Regions from separate parts of the Arthrobacter sp. P1_B4 genome, predicted to be linked through region 3. Evidence: riboswitches for the same ligand, from Rfam matches in the RefSeq annotation. Region 3 holds a riboswitch; each other region holds the start of a gene.

Region 1 (4,203 bases), on a different contig from region 3:
CGGGTTCTGGCCGCCGACGTGCTGCTGGCCATCTTCGGCGCGGCCCTGTGCATCGACATGGCCGCCAACCGGCACCTGAACAACCTGATGCTGCTCGTTGCGATTTCCCTGATCGGCTTCGTCGGCTCGGTCACCGTGGCCCGGTTCGTGGCCGACAGGCGGGAGGGCGTCCGTGAATCCTGACACAGTGATCGACGCCGTCTCCGCCGTGTTCATGGTGACCGGAGCCCTGATGTCCCTCGCGGCCGCCATCGGGCTGCTGCGCTTCCCGGACCTCATGAGCAGGATGCACGCGGCCACCAAACCGCAGGTCCTCGGCCTGTTCCTGCTGCTGGCGGCCCTCGGCCTGCAGATGCGCACCTGGTCGGTGTGGCCCGTCCTGCTGGTGGCCTGGCTCTTCCAGCTGCTCACCGTCCCCGTGTCCGCCCACATGGTGGGCCGGGCCGGCTACCGGACCAAGCACCTGCACCCGGAGCTGCTGAGCTCCGACGAACTCGAGGCGGTAGTCCAGAAGGCCGCCCAGCAGGCGGCCACGCACGGAGCGGACGGCGACGACCGCTGAGCCCCCGACCGGGCCCGGCGGACCCGGCCGGCACGTCGACGGACGCGGCCGGGGCCTTCGACTGCCGCGGCGGGCGCCGCGGCAGGTCGGGTCAGACGACGTCCTGGGTCTTGGCGAAGCGGGTGATCGCGCGCTGGGTGCCGCGGTTGGCGAGCACCTGGATGATGGCGCTGACCGATGCGGAGATCAGGGCGAACGTCAGGGCCGAGCGCAGGGTGGTGGGGACGTCGTCCTCCTGGCCCTTGGGCGGTTTGTTGCCCGTGGACTTTTCCCACAAGGTGTCCACCAGCTTGGTGCCGGCAAAGCCGGCCAGGAGGCTGACGCCGGTGCCGAGCAGCTTGATGAGGATGTTCATTCTTCGGTCTCCTTGGGACGGGAACGGTTTTCCCCTAGCCTAGCGTTCCGGGGTGAGGACCATCCGCAGGGCCTCGACCACGAGTTCGTGATCCGCCTTCTGGGGCAGGCCGGAGACGGTGACGACGGCGACGGCGCCCGTGCCGCGCACGTAAATGGGGAACGCCCCGCCGTGGGCGGCGAACTCCGACTGATCCCACCAGGCGTTGTCCTCGATCCTTCCGCCGGCGGCGCGGGCCCGGAGGCCCACCAGCAGGGACGGGACCTCGTACCGCATGGCGGTGCGCTTCTTGGCGTTGATCCAGCGCTCATTGTCCGGTGTGGCGCCGTTCAGTGCGGCGTGGAAGAGCACCTGCTCGCCTTTGGTGATGTCGACGGCGATCGGCAGCGAGCGTTGCCTGCCCAGCTCGACAAGGAGGAGCCCGAGGTCCAGGGCGTCATCCTTGCTGAACGACGCGAACTGGAGCGCCTCTATCTCGGCCAGCACGCGGCCGATGAGCGCCGCCAGGGAGCCGTGCGGCTGCGGCTCACTGGAGTCGGGATCGTATTCCCCGGAGGGATCTTGGGTGACCGGTGTGTGCGACAAAATATTCCAGCTTTCCGGTGGGTGACGAGGCCGCCCGCTGGCGGGTCCGGGGGTCCGGCACGACGACTCTACCAAGAGGGTTTTCCGGGCCGCCGGGACTGCCGCCGTCCGCTCCGCGATTGTGACGGCACACCACTGAAAACCCGGCCGTTCGGGTGTAAACTAAGCCAGCCCACAAGGGCGAAAATAATTACGACAGGGGAGCGCCGCCGTCGGGCATCGCCGGAACAATCCGGGGAAACCTTTGGTGGGCGCTGAGAGTGCGGACAGCCGCAGACCCTCGAACCTGATCCGGTTAGTACCGGCGCAAGGGAGTCGAGTTCTCAGGGTGCGCGGAGGGCGGCGGAAGCCGAGACCGGCCGGCGCACCCTCCCCTCCTGTTCCTCAGGAGGACGACATGACAGATATTTCAGCACAGCATGGTTCCGCCAGCCGTTCATCCGCCCGGCGCAACTACAGCTGGCGCGTGGTGGACATTGTGGTGGCCGCGTTGATCGCCGTTGCCGGCGGCGTCATTTTCTGGGCCTGGTCCCAGGGCGCGAACCTGATCTCGACTCCGGTCAACGCGGTCTACCCGCCGTTGAGTGGACTCTACGCCGGCGGCTGGATGATCCCGGCGGTGCTGGGCATGCTCATCATCCGCAAGCCGGGCGCCGCGCTCTTCTGCGAAACCGTCGCGGCCACCGGCGAGCTCATCATGGGTTCGCAGTACGGCACCACGGTGCTGATCTCCGGCATCCTGCAGGGCCTCGGCGCCGAACTGGTCTTCGCGGCCTTCCTCTACAGGAAGTTCAACCTGCCCGTCTCCGTGCTGGCCGGCGCCGGCGCGGGCCTCTTCTGCGGCCTGAACGATTCCTTCCTGCCGTGGGGCTGGAACATCGCCTACGAAGCCGGCGACAAGCTCGCCTACATCCTCTTCACCACGATCTCCGGCGCAGTGATTGCCGGCGGACTGGCCTGGCTCGCCACCCGCGGCCTGGCGAAGACCGGAGTGCTGGGCTCCTTTGCCTCCCGCAAGGCCGCCACGGAGCCCGTCTTTTCCTGAGCCCCGTCGCTGAATCCTGCAGAGAATCATGAGATCTTCACCGGGCGTCCGGCCGGCCGCCGTCACGGCCCGCGGCTGGGGCTGGCGGCATGCCGGACGGACCAGGCCCGCGGTCAGCGGCCTTGACCTGGACATCCGGCCGGGGGAGCGCGTGCTCCTGCTGGGGCCCTCCGGCGCCGGCAAGTCGACGCTGCTCCACGCCCTGGCCGGCGTGCTGGGCGACGGCGCCTCCGGCGACCCCGGCGGCTCCGGCGCCTCCGGCGAAGCCGAAGATGCAGACGAGACCGGCAGCCTCCTGATCGACGGCGCCGCGCCACGGGCGCAGCGCGGCCGCGCCGGGCTGGTGCAGCAGGACCCGGAAACGCAGGTGGTGCTCTCCCGCCTCGGCGACGACGTCGCCTTCGGGGCGGAGAACCTAGCCGTCCCTGCGGCGGAGATCTGGCCGCGCGTGCGCGAGGCCCTCGACGACGTCGGGCTGGGACAGCTGCCGCTGGACCACCCGACGGCGGCCCTCTCCGGCGGACAAAAGCAACGGCTCGCGCTCGCCGGGATCCTCGCGATGCGGCCAGGGCTGCTCCTGCTCGACGAGCCGACCGCCAACCTCGACCCCGCGGGCGTCCTGGAGGTCCGCGACGCTGTGGGCCGCTGCCTGGACAAGACGGGCGCCACGCTGGTGGTCGTGGAGCACCGGGTGGGGGTCTGGAAAGATCTGGTGGACAGGATCGTGGTGCTGCAGCCAGGGTCCGCCACGGACTCCGCGGTCTTGATTGACGGACCGCCGGACCGGGTCCTGGCCGAGGCACGGGACATGCTCATCGGTGCGGGCGTCTGGGTGCCGGGCTACGTCCCGGCGACGCGGATGCGGACACCGGCGCGGGGCGCAGGACAGACTCTGCTCACGGCCGACGCGCTCGCGGTGTCCCGCGAACGGCCGCGGCGGGCCGGGCTGCGCGACGGCTTCCGCACCATCGCGCCGCGTCCGGTCCAGTCCGGGCTCTCCGTCCGGGTCCGCGCCGGCGAGGCGCTGACCATCACCGGCCAGAACGGCACGGGAAAGTCCACCCTGGCGCTGACACTGGCCGGTCTCCTGCGGCCCGTCGCGGGAACAGTCTCGGCCACGGCGGAGCTGAGCAGTCCCGCCACCGGTCACTCCAGTGGTCGCTCCAGTGGCCGCGTACGCGACAGCGCCGGACCCGATCCCTACCGGTGGAAGGCCCAGCAGCTGATCGCCAGGATCGGAACCGTCTTCCAGGAACCCGAGCACCAGTTCGTCACTGGCAAGGTCCTCGACGAGCTCATGTTCGGGCCGCGCCACCTCGGCTACGGCGAAGACCGCGTGGACGAACTGCTGGAGCGGCTGCGGCTGACGGAGCTTGTGGACGCCAACCCCTACACGCTCTCCGGCGGCGAGAAGCGGCGCCTTTCGGTAGCCACTGTGCTGGCGGCGCACCCCCAGGTGCTGGTCCTGGACGAGCCCACCTTCGGCCAGGATGCCAATACCTGGGCCGAACTCGCCTCGTTCCTCTCCGAGCTCCTCGACGCCGGCACCGCCGTCGTGTCCGTGACGCACGACGCCGAATTCAGCGCCGTCCTCGGTGGCGCCGAACTCCGCCTCCGGCCACGGGAAACCGGAGCCGCGGACGCTCCCGGCCCGGA
Region 2 (4,203 bases), on a different contig from region 3:
TTCATGCTGGTCATCCTCCCTGGACTGCCGTGACAAGTTCGACGTCGTCGCCGTCGGCGAGCGCCGTGGCGTGCCACTGGCTGCGCGGCACCACTTCGGCGTTGCGGGCGACGGCGACACCGAGCTTCCGCCCGTCGGCGGCGCGGCCGTCGGGGCCGATGCTCCGGCCCGTAAGCTGGCTGACGAGTGTGGAGACGGAGGCGCCGTCGGCGACGCTCTGCTCCGTTCCGTTAAGTAGGATGTTCATGCTGCTTCCTTCTTGGGGCTGTCCCCGGACGTAACCGGGATGCGGGAAAAACGGTCCGGGCGGAACCCGCCCCAGCGCGGGTCCGGCGTGAAGTCCATGAGTTGCCGGCACACGGCGGCGGCGGCGGGGGTCAGCAGGACGCCGTGCCGGAAGAATCCTGTGGCGATGATGAGTCCCGGGACGTCCCCGCCGTCCGCTCGTGCGACCCGCCCCAGCAGCGGGGCATTGTCCGGAGTGCCGGGCCGCGCCCGCGCCGTGGCTTCTAAAAGCTCCAGCTCGGCGACCGCAGGCACCAGCTGCTGGGCATCCCGCAGCAGCTGGTAAATACCGCCGGCGGAAACCGCGTGCGGATCCGACGGTCCATCCTCCCGCTGGGTGGCCCCGATCACCACTGTGCCGTCCTGGCGGGGGACGATGTACACCGGGATGCCGCGCACCATGCCCCGCACGGTGGCCGTGAGCAGCGGCTGCAGATGCGGAGGCACGCGAAGCCGGAGGATGTCGCCGTAGACGGGCCGCAGCGGCAGCGCCAGCCCGGCCGGAAGCTCCTCGAGCGCGGCGGCGCCGAGCCCGTTGGCCACCACGGTCTCCGCAGCCCGCACGGAACCGCCGCCGGCCAACCGCACACCCGCCACCTGTCCGTCCTGCCACAGCAGGCCCGCCGCGCGCCGCCGGACGAAGCTGCCGCCTTCCGCACCGAGTACGCCGGCGAGCCGGGTGATCAGCAGGCGGGGGTCCACCTGGTGGTCGGCCGGGATGTCGAAGGCACACGAGATGCCGGGACTCAGCAGGGGCTCCCGGGTGCGCGCCTCGCGCACTGTCAGTGGCTCCACGGCCAGGCCGCATGCCTGCTGGACTTCCCTCAAGTCCGCGAGCGCGCGCCGGTCCGCCGCGTCGGCCCCCACCGCCAGGGTCGGCGTCGTTAAGTAGCCGGTACCCGCCGGGGAATCCGCGCCGGCGGCACCGGCGTCGAGAGCCGCAGCGAATCCTGGCCACAACCGGGAGGCCTCAAGCATCAGTTCCAGGAGCTGCTCCTCCTGGTAGTGCAGTTCACTCACGGGGGCCAGCATGCCGGCGGCGGCCCAGCTGGCTCCGCTGCCGGGAGCATCATCGATCAGGACCACGGATCGGCCCGAGCGCATGGCCTCGAACGCGATGCCATGGCCGATCACCCCGCCACCGATCACGGCCACGTCGGCACTCGTATCCCCCGCGATGATTCCCTCTGCGGTACCGGGCCCTGTGTCACAAACCTGGGCGGCGGCGTCATTTGCGGCTCCGGCTGCACGGCCTGCTCGTGTGCCCATGAAAAATTCCTTCCCTACGCCGGTACTAGCCGGATCAGGTCAAGCGGTCGGCTCTGACGCCCTCTCAGCCGGGCAGCGGCGATATGGCTGCTGCGGGCTCCCGCGGTATGCGCCCAGTTTAGAGGAACTAGGCTGGTCCCATGAGCCAGGACCCTCTCCACACCACCGCCCGCCTCTATCTCTGCACCGACGCCCGCAGGGACCGCGGCGACTTCGCGGACTTCGTGGACGCCGCCTTCGCCGGCGGCGTGGACATCATCCAGTTGCGCGACAAGTCGCTCGAGGCCTCCGAGGAGCTGGAACTGCTGGAGGTCCTGCACACCGCGGCGCAGCGCCACGGGCGGCTGTGGGCCGTCAATGACCGGGCGGACATCGCCTCCCTGTCCGGAGCTCCGGTGTTCCATGTCGGCCAGAAGGACATTTCGCTCGACGCCGCCCGCGGCTTTCTCGGCAAGGATGCCGTGATCGGCCTGTCCACCCACAGCCCGAAGCAGGTGGACGCCGCCATCGCTGCCGCGCCCGGCCGCAGAGGGCTCGATTATTTCTGTGTGGGCCCCGTGTGGGCGACGCCCACCAAGCCCGGACGCGCCGCCGTCGGCCTCGATCTGGTGCGCTACGCCGCCCAGGCGATCGGCGGGGCGGACGCGGAGGGAACCGGCAGGGTCAACGAAAGCGTGCTGCCGTGGTTTGCGATCGGCGGGATCGACCTCAGTAACGTGGAGCAGGTAGTCGATGCCGGTGCCCGGCGGATCGTTGTGGTCCGGGCGATTACCGATGCCGCTGATCCGGCCCACGCCGCCGGAGCCTTGCTGGCGGCGTTGGACGCCGCCGCATCCTAAGCAGGTCCCCAGCCCGTAATGCCGGCCGGCACTGAAACTATCCGGCGAGACCCAGCTCCGTCATCCGGCGCGCGTGATTCGCTGCGAGTTCGGCCGCCAGGCCGTTGACCAGCGCCCGGGCGCCGGCGTCGTCCAGCCCCGACAGTCCGCCGAGGAACGCGTGCTCAGCGCTGACACGCTGGGCGTGGTTCAGTACCTCCCCCAGCAGGCGCCTGGCCCACAACGCCAGGCGCGACGCCAGCCGGGGGTCATCGGCCAGGGCCGCCTTGAGGCGCGCCTGCAGCACGGCCGTGGACTCACCGGTGGAGCGGACCTGTCCGATTAACTCACGAGTCGCGGCGTCGACGTACCGGCCTACGACGCCGTAAAAGTCCGCGGCGACCGTGTCGATCACGTAGGCCTTCATGAGGGCCTCGTACCAGTCCGACGGGCGCGTGCGTTCGTGGAAGTGGTCCACCGAGGGCTGGAACGGCAGCATGGCGGCCTCCGTATCCAGGCCCATGTGCTCGAGCCGGGTCCGGACGAGTTCGTAATGCTGGAACTCGACCACGGCCATCCTGCCCAGCACCGCACGGTCATGCAGCGTGGGCGAGTACCGGGCACTCGAGGACAGCCGCTCGAAGGCGGAAAGCTCGCCGTACGCCAAGACTCCCAGCAGTTCGGCAAGGAAGCTGTTGTAGAGGGCAGGATCGTCCGCAGTTGCGCTCATCATCCAAGACTAATAGCGGAAATCGGGCTACCCTGATTTTCGTGTCCCATCATCGCCTGACCCCCAGTGTCCACGAGCAGCAGAACCAGCTTGCCGGGGCCCTCAAGGCGTTGCGCACCACGCTGGAACTGCCCGGCCCGTTCCCCGAAGTTGTGCTCCGCGACGCGGAGGCGGCAGTGGCCGAGCACAAGCTCCCGGACCTTGACCTCACGCATGTCGAGTTCGTGACCATCGATCCGGCGTCGTCCACCGACCTGGACCAGGCCCTCTTTATCGAACGGAGCGACGGCGGCTACAAGGTCTTCTACGCCATCGCCGACGTCCCCTCCTTTGTCGCCCCGGGCGGGGCGCTCGACGCCGAAACCCGGCGCCGCGGCCAGACCTTTTACACCCCGGACGGCCGCATTCCGCTGCATCCGGAGATCATCAGCGAGGCCGCCGGCAGCCTGCTCGCCGGGCAGCTGTGCGCGGCGTTCGTCTGGGAGTTCGAACTCGACGCCGCGGCAGAGGTCGCCTCGGTCCTCGTGCGCCGGGCACAGGTCCGCAGCCGCGCGAAGCTCAACTACAAAGGCGTCCAGGCCGAGCTCGACGCCGGCACCGCGGCGCCCGTGCTGCAGCTGCTGAAAGAAGTAGGGCTCAAACGGGTGGAACTGGAACGCCTGCGCGGCGGCGCGAGCCTGAACATGCCGGAACAAGAGATCCAGCAACTGCCCGACGGCGGCTACCGGATCGTGGCGGCCCCGCCGCTGCCGGTGGAGGACTGGAACGCCCAGATTTCACTCATGACCGGGATGGCCGCCGCTGCGCTCATGCTCCAGGGCAAAGTCGGCATCCTGCGCACCATGCCCGCCCCGGACGAGGCGTCACTGCGCCACTTCCACCGGCAGACCCACGCCCTCGGCAAGCCCTGGGACGGGGAAATGCGCTACGGCGAGTACCTGCGGACCCTTGACCCGACGGACCCCCGGCAGCTGGCCATTGTGCATTCAGCCGGGATGCTCTTCCGCGGTGCCGGATACACACCCTTCGACGGCACAGTGCCCAACGCCGCCGTTCAGTCCGCCATCGGCGCCGCCTACGCCCATTCCACGGCACCGTTGC
Region 3 (4,203 bases):
CGTAGCGCGATGACTGCCGGAAGGCCAGGGCCATGGCCTCCCGCTCGCTCTCCGATGCCCGCCCGGCCGCCGTGTCCGTGTACGCGATGGCCTGCCGGGTCGCGGCGGCGAAGTCCTCGTCGGCGTAGGTCCGCAGCCAGCCGGCGTAGGGGTGCTCCCCGGGGGCGCCGCCGGCCAGGAACTCCCGGTGCAGCGTGGAACCGACCTCGGCGTAGAGCCAGAAGCAGGGCAGTGCCGCCGCCACGAGGACGCCATAGCTGCCGGAGACCGAGGCGGCCAGCAGGTGGTCCACATACGCTTTCGTGACCGGGCCCAGGGTGGAGGCCGTGGGGCGGGCGCTAAGCCAGGACCGGTGCAGCTCGGATTCGACTTCCAGGCAGGTCTGCGCCGAACGGGCCCAGAACAACTGCTCGGCCTCGGTGGGGGCAATCGCCGCGGCCCGGGCCAGGACCCGGGAGTAGCCGTTGAGGTAGATGGCGTCCTGGGCGAGGTAGTACGCGAACTCGTGCTCGGGCAAGGTGCCGTCGGCCAGTCCGCGGACGAAGTCCAGGGCGTAGATCGCCTCAAGATCGCCCGCGGCTCCTGCGCGCAGGGCTGCGGCGAACTCCCCCGCCGCCGGACCGTGCCCGGCCGGGCGGTGCTGGCCGCGCTGGCCGTCTTTGAGGGCCTGCCCGCCCTGGAGGTGCTGGAGGTGGTGGAAGTGGTGGACCGGGCCGTTGCCGGTGCCGACGTCCAGGGCCGAGGCTTCTCGGAGCGCGCCCAGCAGCCACGGTTTGACTTCACGCAGCGCCGCTTCCCAGTCCCCCACCCGGGCCTGCACGGTGGCCATAGCCGAGGACAGGGAGCAGCCGGTGCCGTGGCTGTTGCGCGTCGCGATCCGCTCCCCCGGCACCACCACCGTTTCCTGGCCGAGCAGGCCGCCGGTGTTGACCAGTGCGTCCGGGCAGCCGTCCGTGTCGCCGTTGCCGGCGGCGTGGCCGTCGGCGCCGGCGCCGTGGGCATGCCCGCCCCCCGGCCCGCCGCCCTGGAGGTGTCCGCCCTTAACCAGGACAGTGGTGCCGGTCAGGGCGGCCAGCCGCTTGCCCTGCGCCAGGGCCTCGGACCAGTCGGCCACGACGGGCTCCTTGAGCAGGATGGCGAGTTCGGCGAGGTTGGGCGTGATGAGGTCCGCCAGCGGCAGGAGGCCCTGCAGGGCGGCCTCGGCGGATTCCTGCAGGAGCCGGTCCCCGCTGGTGGCGACCATCACCGGGTCCAGGACCACGACGGCGGGGCGCACCTTTTCCAGCCAGACGCGGACGGCTTCGATCACGGCGGCGTCACCGAGCATGCCGATCTTGACGGCGTCGATGCCGATGTCGTCGCTGATGGCGTCCAGCTGCGCCGTGAGGAACGCCGCCGGGGGAACGTGGACGGCGCGCACGCCCTGGGTGTTCTGCGCTGTCAGGGCGGTGATGGCGGCCATGCCGTAGCCGCCGTTCGCCGCGATGCTCTTCAGGTCGGCCTGGATTCCGGCCCCGCCGGAGGGATCGGAGCCGGCGATGGCCAGCACACGGGGAATGCGCGGCGGGGCCGGCAGAGACTCGCAGTGCAAAAAATTGAGCGGGAGGAACTCGGACGGATTCGGTCTCGCGGACAAGGCAGACATCCCTTCGCCGGTGCTAACCGGACAGGTTCAACGGGTCTGGATCTCAGCCGGCCCGATGCCCGGCACCCCGTGTCAGTGTTCCAGCCTAGCCGCTGCCACCCTGCGGACCCGTTAACGCACGAGCGGGCCCGGGCCTGGGCGGACGTATGTTACGTCTGCCCCGACCCGGACCCGCAACCCGACCAGTCGAAATAATGACCGGACGGGGACGTGGTCAGTCGCGGAGGACTACAGCTCCGACGCCGGCACGCCGACGCCGAGGATGATCGGCTCGTTGCCGGCCGGGAGGGACGCAGGCCTGGCCGCAGCGGGAGCCTTGGCCTCGTGGACCGATCCGGCCGCGGCCGGCCGGGTTGCCTCTCGGTGCTCCACGGAGGTTTCGTTGGCTGCGCCCTGGGCGCGGCTGGCACTCCGGTTGCGGCGTGCGCGGCGGCCGCGCAGCGTCGTGGTGTCAGCTGTGCGTGACGCCGGCGCCTCCGCAGCGCGGACGGCCGCCGGCGCCTCGGGCGCCGTGGCTTCCGGTGCGGCAACAGCCGCTGCCTGACCGGCCGCCAGGCCGGCGGCCTGGTCCGGCTTGCCGGCCTCTGCTTCGCCCAGGTTTGCGAAAGCCTCGGTCAGCAGGTCCAGGGTCAGGGCCGGTGACGGCGCGTCCTCCGCGTGCTCGACGAAGGGCAGGGCCACCTGCTCGCCGCCAAACGTCAGCACCGTTGCGGGGCGGCCGGCTGCCTCGTCGGCGGCTGCGAGCTGCGTGACGGCGTCGACAGCGGCCTGGCGGGCCCCGGCGTCGCTGGCTGCGGCTGCCTCCCCGTCGTGCAGGTGCGCGGCATGCGCTGCGGCAGCGATGTTGGCCAGCGCTGCCCGGGTGGCCTCGGCCTTGGCGTGGCGTTCGGCCTCGGTGGGTTCGGCGTGGACGGGCGCGGGTGCGGCCGGCGCGGTCTCTCCGCCCTGGCCTCCCCTGCCGCGGCGACGGCTCTTGCGTTCCGGTCGGGCAGCAGGCTGCGCCTCGGTGCGCGGCACATAGTGCTCCGCGGCGACCGTGTTGGCGCGGCGGTGCTCCACCGGCTCGTCGTGGGTGACGATGCCGCGGCCCGCACATGTTTCGCACTGTTCGCCGAAGACTTCCAGCAGCCCGGTGCCCATCCGCTTGCGGGTCATCTGCACGAGGCCCAGCGAGGTCACCTCGGCCACCTGGTGCTTGGTCCGGTCCCGGCCCAGGCACTCCACCATGCGGCGCAGCACGAGGTCGCGGTTGGATTCGAGCACCATGTCGATGAAGTCGATCACGATGATGCCGCCAATGTCGCGCAGGCGCAGCTGCCGGACGACTTCCTCAGCCGCTTCCAGGTTATTCTTGGTGACGGTTTCCTCAAGGTTGCCGCCGGAGCCGGTGAATTTGCCGGTGTTGACGTCGACCACGGTCATGGCTTCGGTGCGGTCGATCACGAGCGAACCGCCCGAAGGCAGGAAGACCTTCCGGTCCAAGGCCTTGTGGATCTGCTCGTCGATGCGCCAGGCCGCGAAGATGTCCGTGTCCTTGGTCCACTTCTCGAGCCGGCCCACGAGGTCCGGTGCGACGTAGGTGACGTAGGCCTCGATGGTGTCCCAGGCTTCCTCGCCGGAGACGATCAGCTTGGAGAAGTCCTCGTTGAAGACGTCCCGGACCACCTTAATGGTCAGGTCAGGTTCGCCGTAGAGCAGCTCGGGGGCGAGGATCTTGGTGGACGTCGACTGGCTCTCGATGCCTTCCCACTGCGCGCGGAGGCGGTTGATGTCGTGCGTCAGCTCTTCCTCGGAAGCTCCCTCGGCCGCGGTGCGGACAATGACGCCCGCGTCCTCGGGCAGGCGGTCCTTGAGGATCCGCTTGAGGCGGTTGCGTTCGACGTCGGGCAGCTTGCGGGAGATGCCGGTCATGGAACCGCCGGGCACGTACACGAGGTACCGGCCGGGCAGTGATATCTGGCTGGTGAGACGGGCGCCCTTGTGGCCGACCGGGTCCTTGGTGACCTGGACCAGCACGGAGTCGCCGGACTTCAGCGCGTTCTCGATGCGGCGCTGCTTGCCCTCGAGGTTGACGGACTCCCAGTTCACTTCACCGGCGTAGAGCACGGCGTTGCGGCCGCGGCCGATGTCCACGAAAGCGGCTTCCATGGAGGGCAGCACGTTCTGGACCTTGCCCAGGTAGACGTTGCCGATCAGGGAGTCCTGCTGGGTCTTGGACACGAAGTGCTCGGCCAGGACGCCGTCCTCAAGGACGCCGATCTGGATTCTGTCGTCGCGCTGGCGGACGATCATCTGGCGGTCCACGGACTCGCGGCGGGCCAGGAACTCGGCCTCGGTGATGACGGTACGGCGGCGGCCGGTGTCGCGGGATTCGCGGCGGCGCTGCTTCTTGGCTTCCAGGCGGGTGGAGCCCTTGACGGATGTGACGCGGTTGTTCACCGGCGCCTCGGCCATGGCCCGCGGCGCACGGACGCGGGTCACCGTGTTGGGCGGATCGTCGCCTTCCCCGCCGGTCAGCTCCAGGTCCTGGTCTCCACGGCGACGGCGGCGGCGGCGGC

The links. Region 3 has a riboswitch for thiamine pyrophosphate ahead of AC1D1W_RS09210 (bifunctional hydroxymethylpyrimidine kinase/phosphomethylpyrimidine kinase). Riboswitches for the same ligand answer to the same signal wherever they lie in the genome.
Region 1: it holds a riboswitch for thiamine pyrophosphate, as region 3 does, so the genes downstream of both, AC1D1W_RS06555 (ECF transporter S component) here and AC1D1W_RS09210 (bifunctional hydroxymethylpyrimidine kinase/phosphomethylpyrimidine kinase) in region 3, are expected to answer to the same signal.
Region 2: it holds a riboswitch for thiamine pyrophosphate, as region 3 does, so the genes downstream of both, thiO (glycine oxidase ThiO) here and AC1D1W_RS09210 (bifunctional hydroxymethylpyrimidine kinase/phosphomethylpyrimidine kinase) in region 3, are expected to answer to the same signal.

Annotation. Positions count from the first base shown of each region.
Region 1 covers NZ_JBFTZW010000009.1:149,999-154,201, reverse strand. Annotated here, with positions in the region: gene AC1D1W_RS06575 (MrpF/PhaF family protein) at 1-183, shown strand, start outside; gene mnhG (monovalent cation/H(+) antiporter subunit G) at 215-562, shown strand; gene AC1D1W_RS06565 (DUF4235 domain-containing protein) at 654-917, opposite strand; gene AC1D1W_RS06560 (heme-degrading domain-containing protein) at 957-1,502, opposite strand; TPP riboswitch at 1,690-1,833, shown strand; gene AC1D1W_RS06555 (ECF transporter S component) at 1,900-2,547, shown strand; gene AC1D1W_RS06550 (ABC transporter ATP-binding protein) at 2,576-4,203, shown strand, end outside.
Region 2 covers NZ_JBFTZW010000130.1:699-4,901, reverse strand. Annotated here, with positions in the region: gene AC1D1W_RS19430 (thiazole synthase) at 1-5, opposite strand, end outside; gene thiS (sulfur carrier protein ThiS) at 11-247, opposite strand; gene thiO (glycine oxidase ThiO) at 244-1,554, opposite strand; TPP riboswitch at 1,548-1,668, opposite strand; gene thiE (thiamine phosphate synthase) at 1,695-2,393, shown strand; gene AC1D1W_RS19410 (ferritin-like fold-containing protein) at 2,431-3,105, opposite strand; gene AC1D1W_RS19405 (RNB domain-containing ribonuclease) at 3,144-4,203, shown strand, end outside.
Region 3 covers NZ_JBFTZW010000017.1:27,262-31,464, reverse strand. Annotated here, with positions in the region: gene AC1D1W_RS09210 (bifunctional hydroxymethylpyrimidine kinase/phosphomethylpyrimidine kinase) at 1-1,645, opposite strand, end outside; TPP riboswitch at 1,628-1,725, opposite strand; gene AC1D1W_RS09205 (Rne/Rng family ribonuclease) at 1,874-4,203, opposite strand, start outside.